Regions from separate parts of the Streptomyces sp. NPDC048659 genome, predicted to be linked through region 2. Evidence: riboswitches for the same ligand, from Rfam matches in the RefSeq annotation. Region 2 holds a riboswitch; each other region holds the start of a gene.

Region 1 (3,466 bases), on a different contig from region 2:
CTGACCTGGCTGCTGGGCCTGCCGTCCAGCTCCTCCCACGCCCTCTTCGGCGGCCTCATCGGCGCCGCCGTGATGTCGGCGGGCTGGGACGCGGTCAACGGCCCGACCATCGTCACCAAGGTCCTCATCCCCGCCATCGCCGCCCCGATCGTGGCCGGTCTGGCCGCGATGGTCGCGACCCGCCTGACGTACCGCCTCGGCAAGAAGTCGAACACCGGGACCAAGGCGACCGCCAAGGGCTACCGGGCCGGCCAGATCGCCTCCGCCGGTCTCGTCTCGCTCGCGCACGGCACCAACGACGCGCAGAAGACGATGGGCATCATCACCCTCGCCCTGGTCACCAGCGGCGTCCTCGCCCCCGGCGCCAACCCGCCCATGTGGGTCATCGTCTCCGCCGGTGTCGCCATCGCGCTCGGCACCTACCTCGGCGGCTGGCGCATCATCCGCACCATGGGCAAGGGCCTCACCGACCTCCAGCCGCAGCAGGGCTTCGCCGCCCAGACCAGCGCGGCCACCGTCATCCTGGCCTCCTCGCACCTGGGCTTCTCGCTCTCCACCACCCAGTCCTGCTCGGGTGCCGTGATGGGCGCCGGCCTCGGCCGCAAGGGCGGAGTCGTCCGCTGGTCGACCGCCACCCGGATGTTCGTCGCCTGGGGTCTGACCCTGCCCGCCGCGGGCCTGGTCGGCGCCGCCGCCGAGTTCCTCACCAAGCAGGGCACCTGGGGCATCGCCGCCGTCGCGGTCCTGCTCGTCGCCGGCTCGGCCGTGATCTGGGCGCTCTCCCGCCGCAAGCCGGTCGACCACACCAACGTCACCGCCGACGACCTCGACAACCCGGGCGCCCCGGCCGAGCCCGCCGGCGTGGTCACCACCGCCATCGCGGCCGTCACCCCGCCGCCGGCCGCGGGCTCCGTCGCCGCCGTCGCGGACGCGGACCTGAAGACCACCATCCCCACCCCGGGCCCCACGGACCCGGCCGCTCCCCCGGCCCCCGCCGCCGCGGTCTAAGGAACTGGAACCAAGCATGAAGATCGACTGGGCAGCCCTCGGCTCCGTCTTCGGAGTCAGCCTCGTGGCGACCGTCGCCCTGGTGGGCCTCTTCACCCTCGGTGTCATGGGCCTCTCCAAGCAGGAGGAGGCCGCCGAGAACGGCGGCTCCGCCACCCTGGCCGTCACCGGCGCCTACGCCTGCTTCGCGCTGTGCCTGGCCGCCGTCTCCTACGGCATCTACCTGATCGTCGCCTGACGCACCGCGCACACCCGGCCGGGCGGTCCGCACCTCGTGGTGCGGGCCGCCCGGTCCTCGTGTCTGTGGCGCTCCGCACAGTGACCCGACGCAGGTCAAGGGTGAGTTGACGGCTGTTCGCACAGCGTGGTGGACTGCCGGGGCCATTACGGCGGCAGTAGAGGAAGTCCGGTGCGAATCCGGCGCGGTCCCGCCACTGTGACCGGCCCCCAGGGGCCGGGAGCCAGGAACTCTCGCCGCCGGTCACGTCGATCCAGGGCGCGGACCCTGAGTGAGGACAGAGCGCCATGCCCGGCCGCGGCCTCAGCCTTCCCGGCACCGACAGCGCCACCGGTGTCTTCGCGTACGGAGCGGCCGCCGGCCTCGCCGTCGACCGGCTCGCGGGCGACCCCCGCCGCGGCCACCCCGTCGCCGCCTTCGGCCGGGCCGCCGGCGCGGTCGAACGGCGCCTGTGGCGCGACCACCGCGGCTGGGGCGCCCTGCACACCGCCGTCTGCGCCGGCTCCACCGTCGCCCTCGGCGCGCTGGCCGCCCGTACGGCACGGGGCAGCCGCGCCGCCACCGTCGCCCTGACCGCCGCCTCCGTGTGGGCCGTGGTCGGCGGTACGACGCTGGGCCGCGAGGCCCGCGCGATCGGCGGGGCGCTCGCCGCCGGGGACCTGGAGGTCGCCCGGGAGCGCCTGCCGCACCTGTGCGGACGCGACCCGCACTCCCTGGACGGCCCCGCGATGGCCCGCGCGGTCGTCGAGTCCGTCGCCGAGAACACCTCCGACGCCGTGGTCGGCGCGCTCTTCTGGGGCGCCGTCGCCGGCGTGCCGGGGCTGCTCGGCTTCCGCGCGGTGAACACCCTGGACGCGATGGTCGGCCACAAGTCGCCGAGGTACCGCCGCTTCGGCTGGGCCTCGGCCCGCCTGGACGACCTGGCCGGCTGGCCCGGCGCCCGGCTCACCGCCGCGCTCGCCACCGTCGCGGGCGGGAACCCGCGCGGGGCGGCCCGCGCCTGGCGGGCGGACGCGGCGAAGCACCCCAGCCCCAACGCCGGACCCGTCGAGGCGTCCTTCGCCGGGGCCCTCGGCGTACGGCTCGGCGGCACCCTGGCGTACGGCGGACGGGTCGAGCACCGGCCCGTCCTCAACGGGGCGGGCCGTCCCGTCGAGGTCGCCGACATCGACCGGGCGGTGCGGCTGTCCCGCCGGATCACCGGACTGACCCTGGCCGCCTGCGTGGGCGGCCGGCTGATCGCGAGCACGCTGAAGCGGAGGAACGCATGAGGGGCGGGGGGCTGCTCGTCGCCGGGACCACGTCCGACGCGGGCAAGAGCGTCGTCACGGCCGGCATCTGCCGCTGGCTGGTCCGGCAGGGCGTCAAGGTGGCGCCGTTCAAGGGACAGAACATGTCCCTCAACTCCTTCGTGACCCGGGAGGGCGCCGAGATCGGGCGCGCCCAGGCCATGCAGGCGCAGGCCGCGCGCGTCGAGCCGACCGCGCTGATGAACCCGGTGCTGCTCAAGCCGGGCTCCGACCGCTCCAGCCAGGTCGTCCTGATGGGGAAGCCGGTCGGCGAGATGAGCGCCCGCGGCTACCACGGCGGACGGCAGGGCACCCTCTTCGAGCCGGTGCTGGCGTGCCTGGAGGAGCTCCGGGGCACGTACGACGCCGTGATCTGCGAGGGGGCGGGCAGCCCGGCCGAGATCAACCTGCGGCGCACCGACATCGTCAACATGGGCATAGCGCGGGCCGCCCGGCTGCCCGTCGTGGTCGTCGGCGACATCGACCGGGGCGGCGTCTTCGCCCAGTTCTTCGGCACCACCGCGCTGCTCGCGCCCGAGGACCAGGAGCTCGTCGCCGGGTACCTGGTGAACAAGTTCCGCGGCGACGTGACGCTCCTGGAGCCCGGCCTGGACATGCTCCACGGCCTCACCGGGCGCCGCACCTTCGGCGTCCTGCCGTACGCGCACGGCCTCGGCATCGACGAGGAGGACGGCCTGCGGGTCTCGCTGCGCGGCACGGTCCGCGAGTCGGTGGTGGCCCCGCCGGTCGGCGCCGACGTGCTGCGGGTCGCCGTCTGCGCCGTCCCGCTGATGTCGAACTTCACCGACGTGGACGCGCTGGCCGCCGAGCCGGGTGTGGTCGTCCGCTTCGTCGACCGGCCCGAGGAGCTCGTCGACGCCGACCTGGTCGTCGTGCCCGGCACCCGCGGCACCGTCAAGGCGCTGGCCTG
Region 2 (3,466 bases):
TACTCCTCCGGGCTGCGCGCCCCGGCGCTCATCGCCTTCGTCAAGGACACCCTGATCTACCTCGTCATCGCGGTGGCGATCATCTACATCCCGATCAAGCTGGGCGGCTTCGACGAGATCTTCGCCTCGGCCGACGCCAAGTTCACCGCCGCCAAGGCCGGCGGGCTCGTACCGGCCGAGGCCGGCCAGTGGACGTACGCGACCCTCGCGCTCGGCTCGGCGCTGGCGCTCTTCATGTACCCGCACTCCATCACGGCGACCCTGTCGTCCCGGAGCCGCGAGGTGATCCGCCGCAACACCACGATCCTGCCGCTGTACTCGCTGATGCTGGGCCTGCTCGCGCTGCTCGGCTTCATGGCCATCGCCGCCGGGGTCAAGGTCAGCAACGGGCAGCTCGCCATCCCGCAGCTCTTCGAGGACATGTTCCCGGCCTGGTTCGCCGGGGTGGCCTTCGCGGCCATCGGCATCGGCGCCCTGGTCCCGGCCGCGATCATGTCGATCGCCGCGGCCAACCTGTTCACCCGGAACATCTACAAGGACTTCCTCAAGCCGGACGCGACCCCCGAGCAGGAGACCAAGATCTCCAAGCTGGTCTCGCTGCTGGTGAAGGTCGGCGCGCTGGTCTTCGTCCTCACCATGGACAAGACCGTCGCCATCAACTTCCAGCTCCTCGGCGGCATCTGGATCCTGCAGACCTTCCCCGCCCTCGTCGGCGGCCTGTTCACCCGCTGGTTCCACCGCTGGGCGCTGCTCGCCGGCTGGGCTGTCGGCATGGTCTACGGCACGATCGCCGCGTACAACGTGAGCACGCCCAAGCAGGCGCACTTCGGCGGCTCCTCGGCCGCGATCCCCGGCATCGGCGAGATCGGCTACATCGGCCTCACCGCCTTCGTGCTCAACCTGGTCGTCACCGTGGTCCTCACCTTCGTCCTGAAGGCGCTCAAGGCGCCCGACGGCGTCGACGAGACCGCGCCCGGCGACTACACGGCGGACGCCGGCGACAAGGGCGTCGCCACCGAGCTCCCGAAGGTCGGCACCGCCGGGCACTGAGCCCCGCCGACCGCCCCGCGCGCCCCGCGCTCCGCCCGCCCCGGGACACCCGGCGGCGGGCGGAGCCGTGCCCGGGGGTCCCCGAGGCGGTCGGAGCCGTGCCGGGGGTCCCGGCGGCGGCCGGAGCCGCGCCCCGGGGCAGACTCCCTGGCATGGACTTCACGATCAGGGCGGTACGGCCCGAGGAGTACGAGGCGCTCGGCGAGGTCACCGCGCGGGCCTACCTCGACGACGGCTTCCTCACGTTCGGCGAGGACGACGACTATCTGCACCGGCTGCGGGACACCGCCCGGCGGGACGCCGAGGCCGAGGTGCTGGTGGCCGTCGACGCGGCGGCCGACGCGGCCGGGGCCGTCCTCGGCGGCGTGACCTTCGCGCTCGGCGGCGAGGAGTGGGCCGACATCGCGGGCCCCGGCGAGGCCGAGTTCCGGATGCTGGCCGTCGCGCACGCGGCGCGCGGCCGGGGCGTCGGGGAGGCCCTCGTGCGGGCCTGCGTGGACCGGGCGCGGGCCGCCGAGGGGTGCGCCCGGATCGTGCTGTCCACCCAGCGGAGCATGACCACCGCCCACCGGATCTATGAGCGACTGGGCTTCGTCCGCTCCCCCGAACGCGACTGGAAGCCGGTTCCGGGCCTGGACTTCACCCTGTTCACCTACGTTCTGGAGCTCTGACCGCCGCCGGACAGGCTCCAGGCCGACACAACATGTGGGGGGTGCCGCGAGCGGTGCCCCCCACATGTATGCTCGTCCTCGCTGTCGCCGCAGGGGAATCCGGTGGAAATCCGGAACTGTCCCGCAACGGTGTGTTTTGTGCGCGTTCGCGCCAAGGTGAGTCCGAGGACCTGCCGACAGCGCACCCGGTCCGTCCGTTCCGGGTGCCGACAGACGTCCGGGCCTCGCGGAGTGGGCCGGTGGACGCGGCGCAGCCGTGCGTACGGCCGTCCCGTTCCCGCCCCCCGCCCTGGCACCGAGCCGAGCGAGGGAGAGCCCCCACGTGACCATCGCGCCCGCCGATCCGGCCGCAGCGATCGAGACCGACGGCCCCGGCACCGTGCTGCTGCGGACCCTGACCGATCTCACCGCCGACCTCCCGGACACCGACCCCGGCAAGGTCGCCGCCGCCGCCCTGCGCGGCCGCAGCGCCTCCTCGGACGAGGCGGAGCTGCGCGAACTGGCCACCGAGGCCGCCGCCGGACTGATCGCCGAGGACCCGGCGTACTCCCGGCTCGCCGCCCGGCTGCTCACCCTCACCATCGCCGACGAGGCCGCGGGCCAGGGCGCCGTCGCCTTCTCGGCCTCCGTCGCCGTCGGGCACCGCGAGGGCCTGATCGCCGACCGCACGGCCGCGTTCGTCGCCGCGCACGCCGGCTACCTCGACGCCCTGATCGACCCGGCGGGCGACGACCGCTTCGGCTACTTCGGCCTGCGCACCCTGTACTCCCGCTACCTGCTGCGCCACCCGATCACCCGCCAGGTCATCGAGACCCCGCAGCACTTCATGCTGCGCGTGGCGAGCGGCCTCGCCGAGGACGACAGCGACCGCGCCGTGGACGAGGTGGCGGCGCTGTACGGGCTGATGAGCCGGCTCGACTACCTGCCCTCCTCCCCCACCCTCTTCAACTCCGGCACCCGCCACCCGCAGATGTCCTCCTGCTACCTGCTGGACTCCCCGCAGGACGAGCTGGACTCCATCTACGACCGCTACCACCAGGTCGCGCGGCTGTCGAAGCACGCGGGCGGCATCGGCCTCTCGTACTCCCGCATCCGCGCCCGCGGCTCGCTGATCCGCGGCACCAACGGGCACTCCAACGGCATCGTGCCGTTCCTGAAGACGCTGGACGCCTCCGTCGCCGCCGTCAACCAGGGCGGGCGCCGCAAGGGTGCCGCCGCCGTCTACCTGGAGACCTGGCACGCGGACATCGAGGAGTTCCTGGAGCTCCGCGACAACACCGGCGAGGACGCCCGCCGCACCCACAACCTGAACCTGGCGCACTGGATCCCGGACGAGTTCATGCGCCGGGTCAACGCGGACGCCCCCTGGTCGCTGTTCTCCCCCGCCGACGTGCCCGAGCTGGTCGACCTGTACGGCGAGGAGTTCGACGCGGCGTACCGCGAGGCCGAGGCGGCGGGCCTGGCCAAGAAGACGATGCCGGCCCGGGACCTGTACGGCCGGATGATGCGCACCCTCGCGCAGACCGGCAACGGCTGGATGACCTTCAAGGACGCCTCCAACCGCACCGCGAACCAGACCGCCGAGCCCGGCTCCGTCGTCCACTCCTCGAACCTCTGCACCGAGATCATCGAGGTCACCGACGACGGCGAGACGGCCGTCTGCAACCTCGGCTCGGTCAACCTGGGCGCCTTCGTGGCCGGCGGCGGCATCGACTGGGAGCGCCTCGACGAGACCGTGCGCACCG
Region 3 (3,466 bases), on a different contig from region 2:
CGCCCCCGGCGACGGACAGCAGCCCGCCGCCCACCCCGAGGACGACGACCGCGACCGCGCCCGCCGACGCGCCGGAGGAGACGCCCAACACGAACGGATCGGCCAGCGGATTGCGCAGCAGCGACTGCAGCACCGCGCCGCAGACGGCGAGCCCCGCCCCGCACACGGCCGCCAGGAGGGTACGGGGCAGCCGCAGCTCCCAGACGATGCCGTCCCGGATCGCGCTGACGCCGCTGGGGGCGCCGCCGAGGTGCGAGACGAGCACGGACCAGGTGTCCGAGACCCGTATGTCGGCCGGGCCGATCGTCACGGCGAGCGCGAGGGACACGAGCAGCAGCACGCCGCCGGCCGCCGTGGCCGCGGGCACCAACAGGGGTGACGCAACCGGCCGGTTCACTTGGCGAGCCCGTACGCGCGCAGGGCGGCGGCCAGCTTCTCGATGCCCTCGACGGTGCGGATGGTCGGGTTCATCGCCTGCCCGCTGAGGACCACGTACCGCTTCTTCCGCACCGCCGTCATGTTCCGCGTGACCGGGTGGGACTCCAGGAACTCGATCTTCTTCGCGGCGCTCTCGGCCGACTGCGCCCTGCGGGTCAGGTCGGCGATCACCAGCACGTCGGGGTCGCGTTCGGCGACGGTCTCCCAGTTGATCTGCGGCCACTCCTCCTTGGTGTCGTCGAAGACGTTCCGCACGCCGAGCGTCCCGCTGACGACGCCGGGCGCGCCGCAGCACCCGGCCATGTACGGGCCCCGCGCGTCGGAGAACCAGTACAGCACCGAGGCGTCCCCGAAGCCCGGCCCGGCGGTGGCCTTCGCGACCCGGGTGCGGAGCTCGCCCACCAGCTTCTCGCCGCGCTCCGGGACCCCGAACACCCGGGCCAGGTCGCGGATCTCGCCGTACACCGTGTCCATGGTCAGCGGCCGGGTGCGTATCCCGTCGCCGTCGCCGCTGTTGTCCTTGTCCACGCAGTCGGTGGGGGAGAGGTACGTCGGCACGCCGAGCCCGGCGAAGCGCTCCCGGGGCGCCACCCCGCCCTTGCCGAGGGTGTAGAGGAAGGAGGCGCTGACGAAGTCGGGCTCGGCGGCCAGGACCTTCTCGAACGACGGGTAGCGGTCCGCCAGCCGTGGCACCTTCGCGTTCTCGTCCTCCAGCCCCTTCAGGACCGGGTCCGTCCACGTGGCGGTGCCCACCATGCGGTCGGCGAGACCGAGCGAGAGCAGGATCTCGGCCGAACCCTGGTCCAGGGCGACGGCACGGCGGGGCGGGCGCTCGACCTCGACGCGCAGGCCGCAGTTGTCGAGCACGACGGCGCGCGCCGCGTCCGTGGCCTTCGCGCCGGGCGCGGCGGCCGGAGCGCCGGGGCCGCAGCCGGTGACGAGTGCGGCGCCGGTGAAGGCGCCGACGGCGAGCAGCGCGGCGGAACGGGGGATGTGGGGCGCGCGGGGCACGCGGGAAACACGGGGAACGCGCGGCGCGCGGGAAACGCGGAGAAGGCGGGGCAGGGGCACGTGGGGGTCCTCTGGCGTCACGGCTCGGGCGCGGAGCCTGTCGTACGGAGCTCCCCGGACGCGGCCGTACGCCGCCGCCGGGGCCGCCAGCAGGTCTTCGGACTCGGGGTCACCCGGACGGAACGCCTTCCCGGGCCCCTCGGGACCCAGTGGCCGATGTTCCGCCCGTCACCCTCACCGCTGCGCGTCAGCTCCGGATTCCCACCGGATTCCCTGCCCCCATGCGTATCGGCCGGCTGCCGGATACGTACAGGGGTGCGACTGGCTCGGGCAAATTACCACAGGGCGATCTTGATCCAGGGAGTCGGGCATTTCGCCCGGACAGTGTGAGATGCCGCCATACCTCCATGCCGGGATGATCCGGGTGATCCCTGGCATGATCGCCGATATGAACGAAAGCGCAGTCGAGATCGTCCCGTTGGAGCTCGTCCACCTGCACGCCGTGCTCGACCTCGGCCACCGGGTCTACGACGTCAAGTCGATGCCCTACACCTCCTGGTCGCTGTCCTCCGTGGCCGCGCACTGGGACGCCCAGCCCGACGCCTGCTGGGTCGCCCGGGACGAGGAGGGCCTGCTCGGCTTCGTCCTCGGCTCCCTCTCGTACGACGAACGCGAGGACTGGGGCTACCTCGAATGGATCGCCCTGGAGGAGCGGGCCCGAGGCCGCGGCGTCGCCAGCGCGCTCGTCGAGCACTGCTGCGACGCCCTCTTCGCGGCGGGCGCCTCGCGGATCATCACCGACGTGGAGAGCAGCAACGAGGCATCCGCCGCGATGATGCGGCGCAACGGCTTCACCGAGGGCGTCTCCGTCACCCTCTTCGTCCGCCGCGCCCCGCAGGACCAGCCGCCCCCGCCGCACCGCCCCGCCCAGGACCCGGCGCGCGCCCGGCTGCGCCGCGCCGCCCGGACGAGCTGAGGCCCCCGCTCAGGCCAGACCGGCGGCGATGGCCCGCCGCACGGCGTCGGCGCGGTCCCGGATCCGGGCCTTGGCGAACAGGTTGTTGATGTGCGTCTTGACCGTGGCCTCGCTGATGAACAGCCGCTCGGCGATCGCCCGGTTCGGGAGCCCCTGCCCGATCAGACCCAGCACTTCGCGCTCCCGAGGGGTCAGGTCCTCGGGCAGGTCGTCACCCGGGGCCGAGGCGGCCTTGGAGCCCGCCTCGGAGTCCACACCGGAACCAGTCCCGGAGTCCGCTCCGGGCCGGGCCTCCGCGCGGGGCGTCGCCATCACGGCGGCCAGCAGCCGGTCCCGTACCTCCTGGTCCATCACCGACTGCCCGGCCGCGGCGGCGCGGATCGCGCGGGCGATGTCCTCGCGGCCCGCGTTCTTCGTCAGATAGCCGCGGGCGCCCGCCGACAGCGCTGCCATGATCGACTCGTCGTCGGCGAAGGTCGTCAGGACCACGACGGCCACCTCCGGATGGGCCTCGCTCAGCAGCCGGGTCGCCTCGGTGCCGTCCATCACGGGCATCCGCAGGTCCATAAGCACGACGTCGACGGGTTCGGCGGCGACGGCGTCCAGCACCTCGCGCCCGTTCGCGGCGGTCGCGACCACGCCGATGTCCCCGGCGAGCGCGAGCACCATGGCGAGCGGCTCGCGCACGGCGGCCTGGTCGTCGGCGATGACGACCCTGATGGGGCCGGAGGGGCGGGAAGGGCTGGAGGGGCTGGAGGGGCCGGAGGAGGGCGGCGGGAGGGCGGGCTCCGAGGTCTCGCTCATGCCGGAATCACCACTTCGACCTTCCAGCCGCCGCGCTCGGGCCCGGCTGTCTCGGGCCCGCCCGTGACGGGACCGGCGGTGACCGTCCCGTTCAGCAGGGCCACACGCTCGCGGATCCCGATCAGCCCCATCCCGCTCCCCGTACCCGGGGAGACGGGCAGGGTCCCCGGCCCGTTCACGATGCTCAAGACGGTCGCCTTCTCCTCGTACGCCATGGTCACCCGCACCACGCCCCCG
Region 4 (3,466 bases), on a different contig from region 2:
CTGGACCCAGCCGTGCTGGGTGGCGACGTAGCCGGTGAGCTGCTCGGCGAAGTACTGGACCATGTCGTTGCGTTCGGGCTCGCCGTGCACGAGGACGTCGATGCCGGTCTTCTCCTGGTACGAGACGACCTCGCGGATCTCGTCCTTGATCCGCTCCTCGTATCCGGCCGTGTCGATGCGGCCGGCCCGGAGGTCGGCGCGGGCGACGCGGAGCTCGTCGGTCTGCGGGAAGGAGCCGATCGTGGTGGTCGGGAGCACCGGCAGGCCGAGGTGGGCGCGCTGGGCGGCGGTGCGCTCGGTGTAGGGCTGGGAGCGGCGGCCGTCCGCGTCGGTGATCGCGGCGGTGCGGGCGCGGACGGCGGGGTCGCGGGTGAGGGCGGAGTCGGCGCGGGAGGCCAGGTCGGCCCGGTTGGCGGCGAGTTCGGTGGCGATCGCGTCGGTGCCGTGGGCGAGGCCGTGGGCGAGGGTGACGACCTCGGTGGTCTTCTGGCGGGCGAAGGCGAGCCAGCGCCGGACCTCGGGGTCGAGGTCGGCTTCGGCGTCCGCGTCGAGAGGGACGTGGAGCAGGGAGCAGGAGGTGGCCACGTCGACGCGGTCGGCGAGGCCGAGCAGGGTGGCGAGGGTGGCGAGGGACTTCTGGTGGTCGTTGATCCAGATGTTGCGGCCGTTGACGACGCCGGCGACGAGCCGCTTGCCGGGTAGTCCGCCGACGGTGGCGAGGTCGTCGAGGTTGGCGGCGGCGCGCTCGGTGAAGTCGAGGGCGAGACCGTCCACGGGGGCGGCGGCGAGTACGTGGAGGGCGTCGCCGAGGCGGTCGAAGTAGGAGGCGACGAGCAGCTTGGGCCGGTCGCCTGCCGCCCCGAGGTCGCGGTAGACGCGGGCGGCGGCGTTCAGCTCGGCGGGAGTGCGGTCCTGGACGAGTGCGGGCTCGTCCAACTGCACCCATTCCGCGCCGGCGGCCCGCAGGTCGGCGAGGACTTCGGCGTAGACGGGGAGGAGCCGGTCGAGAAGGGTGAGCGGGTCGAAGTCGGCGGCGACGCCGGGTGCGGGCTTGGCGAGCAGGAGGTAGGTGAGGGGGCCGACGAGGACCGGGCGGGCGGTCAGGCCGAGCGCGAGGGCTTCCGTCAGTTCGGCGACCTGCTTGGTGGAGTCGGCGGTGAAGACGGTGTCGGGGCCGAGTTCGGGGACGAGGTAGTGGTAGTTGGTGTCGAACCACTTGGTCATCTCCAGCGGCGCGATGTCCTGGGTGCCGCGGGCCATGGCGAAGTAGCCTTCGAGCGGGTCGGCGTCGACGGCGGCGCGGTGGCGGGCGGGGATGGCGCCGACCATGAGGCTGGTGTCGAGGACGTGGTCGTAGTACGAGAAGTCGCCGGTCGGCACTTCGTGGACGCCGGCGTCGGCCAGCTGGTGCCAGTTCGACCGGCGGAGGTCGGCGGCGGTGGCGCGGAGGGCGTCGGCGGTGACGCGGCCCTTCCAGTAGCCCTCGATGGCCTTCTTCAGTTCGCGGTTCTGCCCCTGGCGGGGGTAGCCGTACACGGTCGCTCGTACCGCAGCGGCGGTGGACTCGGTGGTCACGGAACTCTCCTTCGCGAGATGTGCCCGGATGGACGGCCCGATGAGGGGACGTGGGCGCGAAGGAGAAGGCGGAGCACGCTGACCGGAGCGCGGAGGGAGCCCGCGACGGGCCGTACGTCGTCCACGCCGACCCGCCCACGAGGTCATCGGTGAAACCGTGCGCGGAATACGTCCTCGCACGGGCAACGGGCAGGTCTTCGGACTCGCGGGCACGCTCTCCGGCATGACCGGAGGGCACCTACTGGCCGTCGCTTCCCAGGACCGTTGTCCGGTCCCAGTGCGTATGACGGCGGTCGTTCCCACTCACCGCTGCGGGGCAGTCCCGGATTCCCACCGGGTTCCCTCTTACGACGCATCCCGCCTGGCGGACGGGGCGAACCAGCTGCGCGGGCCAGACTAGGGCGTGCCGCGCCCCGATGGCGAGAAATATCAAGATCCGGACGCGAGAACGGCGAAGATCAGCCGGTGGCGAGGAAGTCGATCTCACGGCGTCACGGCGTCACGGCGTCACGGCGTCACGGCGTCACGGCGTCGCGGCCTACGAGCGCCGGGCGAGCAGATGAGTCTCAAGGAAGCCCCGCTCGGAGGCGGGGTCGTGGAGGAGCCGGGTCGTGGTGGTGAGTCCGGCCTGGGCCAGTAGGTCGGTGAAGGGCGCGGCGGGCCAGCTGTAGGCGGGTGCCACCTTGTGGTCGAAACGGATCGGCTCGGGCCCCTCGGTGCCGAAGAGGGACACCAGGATCAGGCCACCCGGCGCGAGGACGCGGGCCTGCTCGGCGAGCAGCGCGGGCAGTTCCCCGGGCGGTGTGTGGATCATCGAGTAGTGGGCCAGGATCCCGCCGAGCACGCCGTCCTCCAGCGGCAGGGCCTCCATGCGGGCCTGCTCGAACCGCAGCGCCGGCTGGGCCCGCCGGGCGTGGTCGACCATGGCGGGGGAGAGGTCGAACCCGATGGCGTCCAGCCCCTGTTCGCACAGCATGGCCGTGAGGTGCCCGGGCCCGCAGCCGACGTCGGCGACCCGCAGGTTCCCCGTGTCCCGTACGAGCTCGGCGAAGGTGCCGACCATGCTCCGCGCGAACGGCCGCGTCTCCAGCCGGTCGGCGAACAACGACGCGTAGAGCTCGACGACTTGGTCGTAGGCGGCCCGGGTCACCTCTTGATGCTTCGACACGCCCCGAAACGTAGCACCGCTGCGGGCGGCTGCCTCTGGGGACGGGTGGGGACGAGTGGGGGAGGGGGGCTGGACTGCCGGGCGGGACAGGCGTGGTGCATGATGACGCCAGGAGGGGATTTGAATGCGTTCAGAAAGATCAATCATCATGGTGGACCACCCCCTGGAGACGCCTGCTCAGGGGACGGTACGCATCCGGGACCGTTTCGGGTCCGTAGTCGTGGCCTGCACCTCGGTCCTGTCCGTCGAGGCGGTGATCGCGGTCATCGCGGTGTACGTGTGGGAGCTGACCAAGGAGACGCCGCCGCTCCCCTACAACGGCCTCGCCGTATTCGTGATGGTGGTCGCGCTTCCGTTCGTGGCGGCGGCGGGTGCGGCCCTGGCCGCGCTGCTGTCGATCTGCGTGCTGATGCCGATGCTCGCCGTTGCCGCCCGGCTGGGCCGAGCCGTGTCCGGCCGCGAGGCGTGGTGGTGGGTTCCGGCGGCCGCGGGAGGCGTGGCGGCCCTGCCCGCGGGCGCGGAGGCGCTGACGGGCGAGACCGGCCTTCTGGGGTGCGTCGCCGGATGGCTCGTGGCGACGGTGGCGCTCGCCGTACCGGCCCTGACCGCCCGCAGGCTGCTCCTGCCGGAGCGCCCGCGGCTCTCCGGGGGAGCGATGTTCGGGTACATCGCGCTGTGGGGGACGCTCGCCGCCGTCACCGCCTTCACGCTGGCGGGCATCGC

What was found. Region 2 has a riboswitch for cobalamin ahead of AB0C99_RS25490 (ribonucleoside-diphosphate reductase subunit alpha). Riboswitches for the same ligand answer to the same signal wherever they lie in the genome.
Region 1: linked by a shared signal. The riboswitch ahead of AB0C99_RS20930 (cobalamin biosynthesis protein) and the one ahead of AB0C99_RS25490 (ribonucleoside-diphosphate reductase subunit alpha) in region 2 are both predicted to bind cobalamin.
Region 3: linked by a shared signal. The riboswitch ahead of AB0C99_RS13440 (ABC transporter substrate-binding protein) and the one ahead of AB0C99_RS25490 (ribonucleoside-diphosphate reductase subunit alpha) in region 2 are both predicted to bind cobalamin.
Region 4: linked by a shared signal. The riboswitch ahead of metE (5-methyltetrahydropteroyltriglutamate--homocysteine S-methyltransferase) and the one ahead of AB0C99_RS25490 (ribonucleoside-diphosphate reductase subunit alpha) in region 2 are both predicted to bind cobalamin.

The regions. Positions count from the first base shown of each region.
Region 1 is NZ_JBEZHM010000026.1:61,276-64,741, forward strand. Features, by position in the region: gene AB0C99_RS20920 (inorganic phosphate transporter) at 1-1,008, shown strand, start outside; gene AB0C99_RS20925 (hypothetical protein) at 1,025-1,246, shown strand; cobalamin riboswitch at 1,368-1,499, shown strand; gene AB0C99_RS20930 (cobalamin biosynthesis protein) at 1,534-2,517, shown strand; gene AB0C99_RS20935 (cobyric acid synthase) at 2,514-3,466, shown strand, end outside.
Region 2 is NZ_JBEZHM010000037.1:25,947-29,412, reverse strand. Features, by position in the region: gene mctP (monocarboxylate uptake permease MctP) at 1-1,050, shown strand, start outside; gene AB0C99_RS25495 (GNAT family N-acetyltransferase) at 1,203-1,721, shown strand; cobalamin riboswitch at 1,773-1,914, shown strand; gene AB0C99_RS25490 (ribonucleoside-diphosphate reductase subunit alpha) at 2,044-3,466, shown strand, end outside.
Region 3 is NZ_JBEZHM010000013.1:143,663-147,128, reverse strand. Features, by position in the region: gene AB0C99_RS13445 (iron chelate uptake ABC transporter family permease subunit) at 1-367, opposite strand, end outside; gene AB0C99_RS13440 (ABC transporter substrate-binding protein) at 394-1,449, opposite strand; cobalamin riboswitch at 1,601-1,724, opposite strand; gene AB0C99_RS13435 (GNAT family N-acetyltransferase) at 1,898-2,425, shown strand; gene AB0C99_RS13430 (response regulator transcription factor) at 2,435-3,229, opposite strand; gene AB0C99_RS13425 (histidine kinase) at 3,226-3,466, opposite strand, start outside.
Region 4 is NZ_JBEZHM010000013.1:53,686-57,151, reverse strand. Features, by position in the region: gene metE (5-methyltetrahydropteroyltriglutamate--homocysteine S-methyltransferase) at 1-1,575, opposite strand, end outside; cobalamin riboswitch at 1,746-1,973, opposite strand; gene AB0C99_RS12995 (class I SAM-dependent methyltransferase) at 2,114-2,743, opposite strand; gene AB0C99_RS12990 (hypothetical protein) at 2,892-3,466, shown strand, end outside.